Regions from separate parts of the Thalassolituus hydrocarboniclasticus genome, predicted to be linked through region 2. Evidence: riboswitches for the same ligand, from Rfam matches in the RefSeq annotation. Region 2 holds a riboswitch; the other holds the start of a gene.

Region 1 (6,571 bases), 1.8 Mb from region 2:
CTGCAGCGGATGCGGCTGCAGGCTGTAGTCGTCACCGATAACTTCGAGCTTGATCCAGTCGGTGACAAACAGCTCACGCGCCATCTGCGCCAGCAGAATCGCTTCACGGGCACTGTGACAACCGGCGGTATTGGGCAGCAGTTTTGCCCCGGTACTGGCCAGTTGCTGATGCAGCAGATGCCAGTGACCATGTTCACTCACCTGCTCCTGTACCTGAGCAGCACTCTGGCGGCGCAGCGATACGGTAACAAATCCGGGGGTTGCCGCGGCAATGGCATCACCCATCACCTGTGGTGACGGGTACAGGGAGGAGCCCAGCCACAAACGGCTGCCGATGGTTTCACCGGCAATCTGCAGCACGTCGGCACCAGCGTCAGGTGCAACATTATTTTCTGTATTCATATCCTTCTCCAGAACCCCGCTCAGCCACCGGTAATAGCACCGAGAATGTCGATGCAGTCATCTTCGTTAAGGCCGGTCGTGGCATAGAGCGCTGCACTGACGATCTGCTGGTTCACGGCAACAATAAAATTGCCACTCACAGCAGCATCCTCCGGCCGTATTTGCAGATAGCCAAGCTGTTGCAGCAATTGCTGCAGGCTAAGCCCTGCGCTGACCGGCAGATCACACGACTCGCCATTAATAATCAGGCGCATGCTTCACCTCCGAAGGCGATGGCTTGTGAGGGGATGGACTTTGAGGGGGCGGACTGCCCGGTTGGCGCAGGCTCCAGCCCCAGCACCAGACCATGCTGCTGTTGCAGGCGCTGCAGCAGCGCTGGCGCCAGCAGATAACCGTGACGGAACAGGCCGTTAATGCTGAGCACCCCATCATCCTGAGCAAGGATCTGCGGACGATGATCGGCCAGTGCCGGGCGTAAATTGACGTCGAAGTTCAGAATCCGCGCTTCGGCCAGCGCCGGACTGAGGCAATACAACGCACTGAGCATTTCCAGCGCCGAGCGCACGCTGACCGGCGAGCGGTCTTCGCTTTCGATTTCGGTAGCACCCAGTACATAGCGGTGACGCCCTTTCGGTACCAGATAGAGGTGATAACGCGGATGCAGCAACCGTATCGGCCGCGAAATCTGCACCTCCTGGCTTTCAATCCACAACACCTCACCGCGTACGCCACGCAGCTGTGGCAAGGCGGCTTTGGCGCCCAATCCACGACAATCAAGCTTAATGGCGGCGTAAGGCGGTAAATCGTTCAGCGCTGTTGAAAAATAAAAGCGCGCGCCAAAACTGCGCGCTGCTTTGTGCAGGGCCGGTAATAACGCACGGTTATCGACCCAGGCTTCGTGGCGCAGCCAGAAACCTTCGGCCAGTTGCGGATTCAGCGCAGGCTCAAGGTCCTGCAACCGCGCCTGATTCAGACGCTGAATGGCGGCTTCGTTTTCACGGCCGTCATCGGCGGGATTCCATAAACCGCCCTGACGCAGATCCTGAGCAAACTGCGTAAGCTCGGCCTGATCCGCCGGATGGGCCACCACCAGACTGCCGCTCTGACCATAGTGCACGGCAATACCACTGTCGGCGTGCAACTCCGGTAATAACTGCGGCCACAGCTGCAACGACTGCAGGCCCAGCGCAAAGACTTCCGGATGCGCCAGCGAGCGCTCGCTGTAAGGCGCGACCATCGCCGCGGCGGTATGCGCAGCACTGGCGGGCTGGTCTTCGGCGGCGGCCTCATAGACCTCCACCTGAAAGCCCTGACGGGCCAGACGCCACGCCAGCAAGCTGCCCATCAGGCCCGCGCCGGCAATACAAACCCGACGCTGCTCGCTCATGCTTCGGCCTCCTGATAGAGCGCACTGCCGCTGGCGCGGAATTCTGCGGCTTTTTCAGCCATGCCCTGCTGCGCTTCTTCGTACTGTGGCACGCCTTCGCTTTGCGGCGCGTCTTCCGCCTCCTGGGCCGAAGCAAAATCGCGCACTTCCTGCGAGATTTTCATCGAGCAGAATTTTGGCCCGCACATAGAACAGAAATGCGCCAGCTTATGGCCTTCTTTCGGCAGGGTTTCATCGTGGTAACTGCGTGCCGTATCAGGATCAAGGGCCAGGTTGAACTGATCCTGCCAGCGGAATTCAAAACGCGCCTTCGACATCGCATCATCGTGCAGCTGCGCGCCCGGATGCCCCTTGGCTAAGTCAGCGGCATGAGCAGCAATTTTGTAGGTAATTAAGCCCTGTTTAACATCCTCTTTATTGGGCAGGCCCAAATGCTCTTTCGGCGTGACGTAACACAGCATGGCGCAGCCATACCAGCCAATTAATGCCGCGCCGATGCCTGAGGTAATATGGTCGTAGCCCGGTGCAATATCGGTGGTCAGCGGTCCTAAGGTATAAAACGGCGCTTCGTCACAATGCTCGAGCTGCATCTCCATATTTTCTTTAATTAAATGCATCGGCACATGGCCCGGACCTTCAATAAAGGTCTGCACATCGTGCTTCCAGGCGATTTTGGTTAATTCCCCCAGAGTTTTTAATTCGGCAAACTGCGCTTCGTCATTGGCATCGGCAATGGAGCCGGGACGCAGACCATCGCCGAGGGAGAAGCAGACATCGTAGGCTTTCATAATGTCGCAGATATCTTCGAAATGGGTGTAGAGAAAACTCTCTTTATGATGCGCCAGACACCATTTCGCCATAATCGAACCACCACGGCTGACAATACCCGTCACCCGTTTGGCGGTCAGCGGCACATGCGCCAGACGCACACCGGCGTGAATAGTAAAATAATCCACGCCCTGCTCGGCCTGCTCAATTAAGGTATCGCGGAATAATTCCCAGGTCAGGTCTTCGGCCACGCCGTTGCATTTTTCCAGCGCCTGATACAAAGGCACGGTACCAATAGGCACCGGTGAATTACGGATAATCCATTCGCGGGTTTCGTGAATATGATCGCCGGTGGATAAATCCATCACGGTATCGGCGCCCCAGCGGGTGGCCCAGACCATCTTTTCCACTTCTTCTTCGATGGACGACGTAACTGCCGAATTGCCGATATTAGCATTGACCTTGGTGCGGAAATTACGGCCGATAATCATCGGCTCGGTTTCCGGGTGGTTAATATTATTGGGAATCACCGCCCGGCCACGGGCAATTTCTGAGCGAACAAATTCCGGGGTAATTTCCGCCGGAATCGACGCACCGAAACTCATACCCGGATGCTGGCTTTTTTGTGCCTCATCCAGCTGTGCCCGGCTTAATGCCAGATTTTCGCGGATGGCCACATACTCCATTTCCGGGGTGATAATGCCCTGTCGTGCATAATGCAGCTGGGTGACATTTTTGCCGGGTAATGCCCGGCGCGGACGACGCTTAAGTTCAAAACGCAGTTTTTCCAGCGTCAGGTTCATATCGCGGATACGCGCATATTCGGAGCTGAAACCGGCAAGCTCCTCAGTATCGGCCCGTTCATTAATCCAGTTCTGACGCAGCGCTTGCAGACCTTTGCGCACATCAATATTCACGGCCGGGTCGGTGTAAGGGCCGGAAGTATCGTATACCCGCACCGGCGCATTGGCTTCGGTTTTACCATTAGCCAGCTGTGTATCGGACAGCGCAATTTCGCGCAGTGCAACCTGTAAATCGGCACGGCTGCCTTGCACATAGAATTTGCTGGACGCCGGAAATGGCTGCAGAGAGAGTTCGTCAACACGCATCTGTTCGCTTAACGATGTATGCGCTGAATTGTTTTTGCCCATGCTCAATACCTTTTTAGCCGTCGCAGACGACGGAAGAAAAATAACGGCAGGCAGCGAAGAAAAGAAAAAGATGATCACAGGCAGCAGTAAAATACTGACAGCCCACACCGTAAACGGTGACTGACCGGGGTTTAAGAAATCGGCGACAGCCGCGAAAAACCCGCTTTTCTGTTCCCTACGCTGGCACTAACCAGATCAGGTTCAACGGGATCCGCAAACACATTGCGATCTCAACCTCTTTGATGTTTCAGCACGCTGAACATCCTGAGGCACCCCGACAGAATCGGCACAGAGTGTACGGCAGAGAAGACTACGCGGACAAGACACCCGGCGGGTTATTTATGCAAAACATCCGCGCCGGGCAGGCATCAACGGCGGTCAGAAAAGCCGCCGTAAGAAAAACAGCCGGACATTAACGCGCCAACAGAAAATGCGCGCGGGCCGTGGCAATCGGGCTGGTGCGCTCAGTCTGCCAGGCGGTAATGGCGACGTTGGCGACACGCGAGCCCTGACGCCAGACCTGACATTCAGCAAAGGTATCCTGATGACGTCCGGCACGCAGATAATCGAGGGAGAAATCGATCATTTTCGGTAAGGCGGCAGTATCCATAGTCATCATCAGATGCAGTGACGCCGCCAGCTCCATAAAGCCGCCGATCACGCCGCCATGAATGGCCGGTAAAATCGGATTGCCGATATTGTCTTCGTTAGCCGGCAGATGAAACAGCACATCCTGACCAAAACGCTGAAATTTCAGACCAATTAAATTGGCATAGGGAATACCATCCACCAGCGGCTGGAAATCACCACTCTGCTGCGCCTGTTGCAGCACGGTTTCAAAACTCATTGTGCAGCTCCTGCAGCCGTTACATCATCGCCCTGCTCGATACGGGCACGGAATTCCGGTGGGGTCATATTCTCACCGATACGCATAAAAGTAGCAGCGCACTTGGCCACCAGGTCGCGCTCTTCGCCCTGAAATACCTCACACTCGGTAAAGACCACCGAGCTGGCGATACGCGTTACCCGTGCTTCGGCAAACAGATCGCGGTTTGGTGTTGCCGCTTTCATATAATCCATACGCAGATCCAGTGTCGGGCACAACTCGAAACCCGGCAGCGAGGAGAACACCGCCGTACCACAGGCGGTATCCATCAGCGTGGTCAGGCTGCCGCCGTGCACAGTGCCGGTGACCGGGTTGCCCACAATCTGTTCACTGTATGGCAGGCGCATAACCAGTACATTGTCCTGCGCGCTTTCAACCGTCAGCCCCAGTACCTGACAATGACGCAGGGTGGCAACGAAACGCTCGGCCCGTGTTTTAACCGATAAGCTCATAAGATCTCCGCTGAGGGTGATTGTGATAGCCAGACAGGCACAGCACGACTGTGTGAATTCTATCAGGAAATGGCCTGACCGGCGCAAAGGGCGCCCGTTATACCGGAAAGCTGGATTTTGGCAATGATCGCTTTGCCCGATTCTGTTAACAGAATTGCTCAAAACAGACATAAGAACTGAACGTTTTTCCCACCACGCTATAAGACAAACAAGCGCCCTGTGCTATGGTTTGACGCCTGAGAATGTCCCGGATACACACCCGAATCAGCCCTTAACAAGGATCTGCCCTTAAAAGGGACCTGCCTTTAAAAGTGAGACGCTATGAATTTTGACGATTACCTGCAGCAGGTTAGTCAGCAGGATACGCTGGAAATCCACCCCAGCTGGGGTCAGGGCCGCACCACCTTTGGCGGCCTGTCGGCGGCATTGATCCTGCACCGCATAGAACAGGGTCTGGATGACGGCCAGGTGCTGCGTTCACTGAATGTCAGTTTTTGCGGCCCGCTCAATACCGCTGAATCCTTTACCCTCAGCAGCCAAAGCATCCGCGTTGGTAAATCCGTTGCTCACTATCAGGGCCAGACCGTACAGCAGGATCAGGTAACCACGCTGGTTAATGCCTGCTTTGGGCGTGAGCGGGAATCCGACATAGAGGTTAAGCTGCCACCTGTCAGCTGTGGCACGCCAGGATCAGGTCAGGCCATGCCCTTTATCAAAGGCATAACTCCGGAGTTTACCCAGCATATTAACTTCACCTATGTGGAAGGCGGCCTACCCTTCACCAACAGCAAACACAATGTTATCCGTGGCTGGATGCGCTTTAACGATGGCGAACGCGCGCTGAGCAATGCCCATCTGGTCGCCCTGATCGATGCCTGGCCGCCAACGCTGCTGCAAAAACTGAAAAGCCCGGCGCCCTGTGCCAGCGTAACCTGGAGCATCGAGATGGTGACGCCGTTAAGCCAGCTGCCGCAGTTACCGGGCGGCAGCGACTGGCTCTGGTACGAGGCGGACATCCGTCAGGCGCACGATGGTTATGGCCACACAGAAGCGCGGATCTACACCGCCGACGGTGTATTGCTGGCACTCAGCCGTCAGCTGGTGGTGGTTTACGATAAACGCTGAGGACGTTCTTACTGTAGCCTGATACCTTCGTCTGACTATCAGGCTGCAACAGCAGTTTCTTCCCTCTATTCCTTCCGATTAGTTGCTCAATAAGCAGCGGGCAACTATTACTTAGTCATCAATTTCTCTGCCGATGACAGCTATGGCTACCAACGTTCTGATCTGCGACGACTCAAGTTTTGCCCGTAAACAAATGGCGCGGGCGATCCCCAAAGAATGGGAAGTGGACATTCATTTTGCCGGTGATGGCGTGGAAGGCGTACAGGCCATCCGCGAAGGAAAAGGCGAAGTGGTTTTTCTCGACCTGACCATGCCCAATATGGATGGCTACGGCGTACTGGAAACCATCCGCAAAGAAGATCTGCCTGCCATGGTGATTGTTGTGTCCGGCGATATTCAG
Region 2 (6,571 bases):
AGAACAGCCCGATAAAAATAGCCGTACTGCCAAAGGCCGCGTACCAGCACCAGATGCTCTGCTTCATGGCCAGCACTAAATAGGCAATACCCAGAATAACGGCGACCAGTTCCCAGCCGCTCATGGCCTGCGCCGCCTGTTCAATACTGTTCCAGATGTCGGTCATGCAGGAGTCCTTGGTTTAAGGGCAAAGTCGGACGTATTATCCGTGTGGATTAAGTGCCGGATCGAGATTGGTACCGATAAATTTGCAGACAAAAATGCTCTTGCCGAATTGCTCCCAGCTCAGACGCATTTCTTCTTTTAAGGTATCCATCACCAGATCATAGTCACCAAACACCTGTGTACTCATGGTATTGGTCACGATGGTTAACCCTTCAACCTGATTCAGACGGTCGATAAACGATTTAATCGCCGGAATATAATCATCGGCTAATGGGTATTTGCTGATTTCGACGGAAATTTCCATTTGGATCTCCAGTTAATAAGCCGGACGCCTGACGTCCGGCTGCATTTATCAGAATGAATATTTGGCTTCCAGCATCACAAGGCGCGGCTCGCCCAGCTGACGATAAGCATTTTCGGCATAGCCATTACGAGGGTCGTTACCAAAACCACCAAAACCACGAACATCGGTTTCACGGTTGGTCAGGTTACGGCCGGCCAGTGCAAGATCCAACGGACCCTGCTGATAGCTCAGGCGGGCATGCCAGAGTACCGAGGCACGGGCTTTTTCATCGTGGCTGTCAGAAAAATAGAATTCATCTTTAGCTTCACTTTCTGCGCGCAACGATAATGTATCGGTCAGCGCATAGGTCAGCGCAGTAGCCAGACTGTATTCCGGTGCATGTGCCTGAGCTCGGCCGGATTTATCCACTGTAGTACTGCCCACAACATTTCCACTTGCGTCATACTCATTCTGCTCATAGCTGTAATCACTGAATTCGGCATGCAGATAACCAAGACTCAGATCCCACAGTAATGCATCAGACAGCTGCCACTCGCTTTCCAGTTCCAGTCCGTAATTTTCCCCTTCAGCAGCATTAGCTAAATAGTCCTGAAAGGTGATGCTATTATCCGGCTTTTGTACCGCATATGAGCTTTTAACCTGCTGGTTTTTACGCTGAATATAAAATACCGCGAGGCGGGTTTTCAGTGCATCCTCAGCCAGAGACGACTTAAGACCCAGCTCAACCGTATTATTAAACTCGGTATCGAACGTGCGGTTAGCTTCGGAAATATCCGGATCAGTATTCACGCCACCGGCTTTATAACCACGGGCCAGAGAGATGTAGCCCAGATGGTCAACACCCAGCAGTGTTTCCAGCGTAACTTTTCCGCCCCATAAGGTTTCGTTGGTATCGCTGACCACATCATTTTTTGCAGCATCCAGCGTATTGGCATTATCACTGAAATCATTTTTCCAGTTTTCCGCACGTACGCCGTAAGTCAGAGTTGTGGATGGAGTAAAGGCTGTGCTTAGTTCTGCATAGGCCGATACCGAATCCACGGTCAGATCGCTCTGATACTGTCCGTTGTTATAGGTGTAGTTGCGTTTCAGTGTTTCTTCCCGCTGCATCATATAGATGCCCGCAACCCAGTCGGTTGAATCAGAAAATAATCGGCCATCGGTGCCAGATAGAAAGCGCAGGCCAATACTGTTGCGATCAAAATTACGCAGGTATTGATCAAAAGAGCTGTAACCATCAACAGGAGCCAAACAAGGCCCTTGAGTTGTATCACATGGGTCTGGCTGGTACACAGGATCATCGCTCAGCCAGATATATTCACCGTACGCCCAGTCTTCGTCGTAACTGTATTCCGCTTTATTCCAGCTGCCGGTAATTTCACTTTCAAAGCGGACTGCGGAATTCAGTTCGTGGTTATACGCCAGCGCAAAAGCGTTGGTATCCTGTGTATCTTTACCCGGACGGTTCGACAATGTTGTGCGGTTATTATCAAGGCTGTAAGCATCGTAACCGTTATCAATATCGGCGTATAAATAGGTCAGATTTAATTCGCTGCGTTCAGACAGTTGCCAGTGCAGTTTCGCGCGGGCGATTTTTTCGTCCTGGTTATTGGTGTCGTCACGGTTTAAAAATTCGTTGTCGATATAACCATCGGATTCAAAACCATGCATGGCAATACGCCCCTGCAGGTTATCACTCAGCGAACCGGATAGCGCCGCCCCCAGACCATAGCTGCTGTAGTTGCCGGCTTTGGCACTGATATAACCTTCATTATTTTGTGTCGGGTCATTACTGCGGATATTGATCATGCCGGCCAGTGCGTTAGCACCAAAACGGGTGCCCTGCGGGCCGCGCAGAATTTCCACCTGCTGTACATCAAACAGGGTCGCGGCAGCACCTAAACCGGTCATATCAATACCGTCGATGACCAGGCCCACAGATGGATTCACCGGATCAACAAACTGGCTGCGCTCGCCGATACCGCGAATCTGAAAATAGCGCCCGCGGGAAGTACCGGAAGCAAAGTTCACGTTGGGGGCAAAGCTTAAGATCTGGTCCAGATGCTGCGCCGAACGGGCTTCAATCTGCTCGCTGCCAACTAAGGTGACGGCTTCGGGAATCTGCTGCACATCGGTTTTACGGAAATCGGCCTGCACGGTTTGCGTGCTGAGGGTAACGTCATCAGCCGCAAAAACCGACAGCGGGGTCAGTGGTGCCAGTAAAACTAACAGGGAAAGCGGTGTTTTTTTCATTCAGGGTCATTCCTCAAAATACAAGAAAGACCCGGGTAGTGCGTAGGGGCCGGTTGCGTTTAACGCCAACCTCCCGGTTGTGATGCGAGCCGCCGCAGACTGTGCGTACTCACCCCATTCCTACGCCGGTACTAACCGGATCAGGTTCTAGGGGTTTGCCGTTTACACAGGTAAACCTATGGCATCTCAGGCCGGATTCAGACAATCGGGCCACCCCCTGGGACAGGGGCATCATAAGGGATTCACGCCGGGGAACCAATGGCGGCTTTGGGCTAATAACTATTTATGCAGAGCAGCCTTTGTTACGTCAGCGCTGCCACGGCTGCGGTATGCGGCTGCCGAGCAGATCATCCAGCAACTGCTGTTGCTGTTCGCGCTCAGCCAGAATCGCGGCTTCGGTAAAGTCGGTTATGTCCTGATTTTTATCGCCTTCGCTGACATCACTGTCGAGGCTGCCCAGCACGTAGGTTCGCCGCCGCTCATGCCATTCATTCTGACTTTGCTGCGAAGCATGCTGCAGGGTGAAATCTTCGTAGCGCAGGCTGGTTACCTCGGTGGCACGGGCTTCGGTCTCGATGTACTGGTAGTTCTGCTTGCTGAAATCCACCAGTTCCAGCCAGGGCAAAGGCTCATAGAAGCTGGCCTTAAACTGATACGCCTGGGTTTGCTCTACGGCGAGGCTGCCGGCATCTCCGGTTTCGCCTCTGGTATCCTGCGCGAAATTAAGCCCAAAGCTGATCTTTTCATTATTGCGCTGTGCATCAGGGTTGGGTTTGCTGACCTGCGCCTGAAATGAAAAGCTGAAATCCGCCAGACCACTCAGCGCCGTAAGTCCGCTGCGGGCAAAACCCACGTCGATTCCGGTTGGCGTTTGCGGTGGCTGCTCCTGTTCCTGCCGCGCCAGATCCTGCGGATGCTGCTCCGGTTTATGCAGCAGGGCGAAGGCATCGAGCATTAAATCCAGCTGCTGTTTATCGGCATTGCCGCGTTCGCCGCTCTGTTCGATCAGCGTCAGATATTCCTTCAGGCTGTCCTGCCGCTGTGCTTCCGTGCCCAACTGCGCCCAACCGGCTTTGCTCAGATCCAGCTTCAGTTTGTCTTCATGCAGCAGCACATTCAGGCTGCGCTGCTCATCATCGTTGCGGTATTCAATACGCAGCAGATCGCTGCTCTCATTGCCTGCGCCTTTAAGATCGAGTGATACCGCCGAGAATTGCTGCAGTTTATCCAGCCCCAGATTTTCCAGATCAAGATGGCCACTAGCCAGATAGCGCCGTGCCAGTTTATCCAGTGATGAGGCCAGTTGCAGCGCTTCTTCCTGCTCTTCTTTACTCAGCGATTCATCCAGGGTAAAGCCCACCAGCCACTGATCTACTTCCAGTGCACGGCCATCGTCACCCTGACCCCAGCCGCTCTGATGGGTCAGATTCAGCGTTAATTCCTTACCCGAATTGGTGGTCAGTTTCAGGCTGAATTTTTCTTCCTGATAACCGTATTTCAGACTGACCTTGCCGATTTCTGTCAGCGCCGGACGGGTACCGTCATCGGCATAAGCATAACGTCCGCTGGTGCTGCTGAACTGTGATACGCCGCGCTCCAGCAGATCGGTCAACACAGCTCCGGGGCGAAAGTCCTTAGGTATATTCAGGGAGTCGGAGGCAGAGACCAGCTGCTCCCGCCCCTCAGGGCTCACGCCATTAATTACTTCGGTATCGTTCAGTGAGCCGGCAAAACGCGTCCAGGACTGATCGCTTTGCCACAGAGTGCGGTTAACCGGCTCGCGGTAAGTCGAATCTGCGACGGGCTGCGAGTGCAGTGACTGACCTTTTGCCGCCGCTTTCAGTTCGCTGCCGCCGGTACGCGCCAGCTGATCCGTCAGCGGCTCATCGCTGTTCCGGCCCGGCCTGATAAACTGGAAACTGCCAACTTCGCTGATGCGTGGTGTAATTGCCATGGTCTGATCCCTGACCCGTGATAATGAGTAATAGATTGATCATTTATCGGCCAGTCACAGCATTAATTAAGACAACTATCATTTAAGTGCGGCACTTTTAATAACAGTGCAAAAGAATAACCGTCATAATTACCCTTCCTGACAATAATCCCGCTTGAAAACTGCGGAAAAATCACCATTCTTGCTGTCATAAATCCGTGCTCAAATCTGTTCTGTTGAGCGCCTGCGGACAACTGAGAACAACCCTTATAGGAGTCGCACATGTTGCGCATAATTCTGTTTCTGGCCACCAACTTAGCCGTTGTTCTGGTGGCGAGCGTTACCCTGTCACTGCTCGGCGTGGGCAGTTACCTGGAACGCAGCGGCAATGGCCTGAACCTCGGCAACCTGCTGGTGTTCTGTCTGGTGTTCGGTATGGTCGGCTCAGTGATCTCGCTGCTGCTGTCCAAGTGGATGGCAAAACGCAGCATGGGTGTGCAGATCATCGATCAGCCACAGAATGCCGGTGAACAGTGGCTGCTGAGCACCGTTAAAGAACTGGCTGACAAAGCCGGTATCGGTATGCCGGAAGTGGGTATCTTCGGTTCGGCGGCGCCTAACGCCTTTGCTACCGGCTGGAACCGTAACAATGCCCTGGTCGCAGTATCGACCGGCCTGCTGCAGCGTATGGATAAAGAGCAGATCAAAGCGGTACTGGGCCACGAAATCGGCCACGTTGCCAACGGCGATATGATTACCCTGACCCTGATTCAGGGCGTGGTGAACGCCTTTGTGATGTTCTTCGCCCGTATTATCGGTAACTTCGTCGACCGTGCGGTATTCAAGAACGAAGACGGTCCGGGCATCGCATTCTATGTAACGACCTTTATCGCCGAGATCGTACTGGGCATTCTGGCTTCGACCATTGTTGCCTGGTTCAGCCGTCGCCGTGAATTCCGTGCCGACCAGGCCGGTGCCGAACTGGTCAGCCCTGCAGCGATGATCAGCGCACTGGCGGCCCTGCAGCAAACCTACGACCAGCCAAGTGAACTGAACGGTGAACTGGTGGCTTTTGGTATCGGTGGTGAAGGTAAGATGTCTGCCCTGTTCTCCACTCACCCGCCGCTGGAACGTCGTATCCAGGCGCTGCGTGAGCAGTACGGCCGTTAATTCTGCCTGCAGGAAAACCAACGAAAACGAGCCTCAATTGAGGCTCGTTTTTTTATATCGGCTATCAGACCAACTCATCACGACAGTCTTATCAATCCAGCCCCGATTAATCCAGTCCCATCGCTTTCATCATTACGTGCTGCTTAACCGGCAACAGTTTGTCGAACAGGCGCATCCCTTCGTTGCGTAATAAACGCAGCAATGGCTGATCGGCGGCGAACAGCTGTTTAAAGCCTTCCATCGCCGCCATGGTGCTGAGGTTGTCGGCCTGACGGCGGCGCTGATAACGGCTGAGCACCAGCTCACCACCAAGATCCAACCCTTTGCTGTGCGCGCGCAGAATTTCTTCCGCCAGGGTTTCAGCATCTTTAAAGCCCAGATTCACACCCTGTCCGGCCAGCGGATGAATGGTATGCGCGGCATCACCGGCCAGCACTACGCCTTCACACCAGTAATTCCGCGCATGGCGCTGGCGCAGCGGAAAGCGGGCCTTGGCCGAGCTGGCCAGCACCTGCCCCAAACGTCCTTCAAATGCCTGGGTCAGCGCGGCGTTAAAGCCGGCTTCATCCATCGCCAGTACCGCATCGGCTTCCGCCGGCGAAGTCGACCAGACGATAGACGCCAGATGTTCATCACCCGGCAGCGGCAGTAACGCCAGTGGCCCTTCAGGACGGAAGCGCTGCCAGGCCGTCGCCTGCAGCGGTTGTTCCAGCCGTACCGTGGCAACAATGGCGTGATGACCATAA

The links. Region 2 has a riboswitch for thiamine pyrophosphate ahead of HUF19_RS00615 (TonB-dependent receptor). Riboswitches for the same ligand answer to the same signal wherever they lie in the genome.
Region 1: linked by a shared signal. The riboswitch ahead of thiC (phosphomethylpyrimidine synthase ThiC) and the one ahead of HUF19_RS00615 (TonB-dependent receptor) in region 2 are both predicted to bind thiamine pyrophosphate.

Annotation. Positions count from the first base shown of each region.
Region 1 covers NZ_CP054475.1:2,401,349-2,407,919, forward strand. The annotation lists gene HUF19_RS10615 (thiazole synthase) at 1-402, opposite strand, end outside; gene thiS (MoaD/ThiS family protein) at 423-656, opposite strand; gene HUF19_RS10625 (FAD-binding oxidoreductase) at 647-1,789, opposite strand; gene thiC (phosphomethylpyrimidine synthase ThiC) at 1,786-3,708, opposite strand; TPP riboswitch at 3,864-3,995, opposite strand; gene HUF19_RS10635 (PaaI family thioesterase) at 4,121-4,555, opposite strand; gene HUF19_RS10640 (PaaI family thioesterase) at 4,552-5,046, opposite strand; gene HUF19_RS10645 (acyl-CoA thioesterase) at 5,368-6,171, shown strand; gene HUF19_RS10650 (response regulator) at 6,314-6,571, shown strand, end outside.
Region 2 covers NZ_CP054475.1:129,081-135,651, reverse strand. The annotation lists gene pnuC (nicotinamide riboside transporter PnuC) at 1-166, opposite strand, end outside; gene HUF19_RS00620 (YkoF family thiamine/hydroxymethylpyrimidine-binding protein) at 203-469, opposite strand; gene HUF19_RS00615 (TonB-dependent receptor) at 518-2,722, opposite strand; TPP riboswitch at 2,823-2,950, opposite strand; gene HUF19_RS00610 (hypothetical protein) at 3,030-4,676, opposite strand; gene htpX (protease HtpX) at 4,938-5,825, shown strand; gene HUF19_RS00600 (UbiH/UbiF/VisC/COQ6 family ubiquinone biosynthesis hydroxylase) at 5,932-6,571, opposite strand, start outside.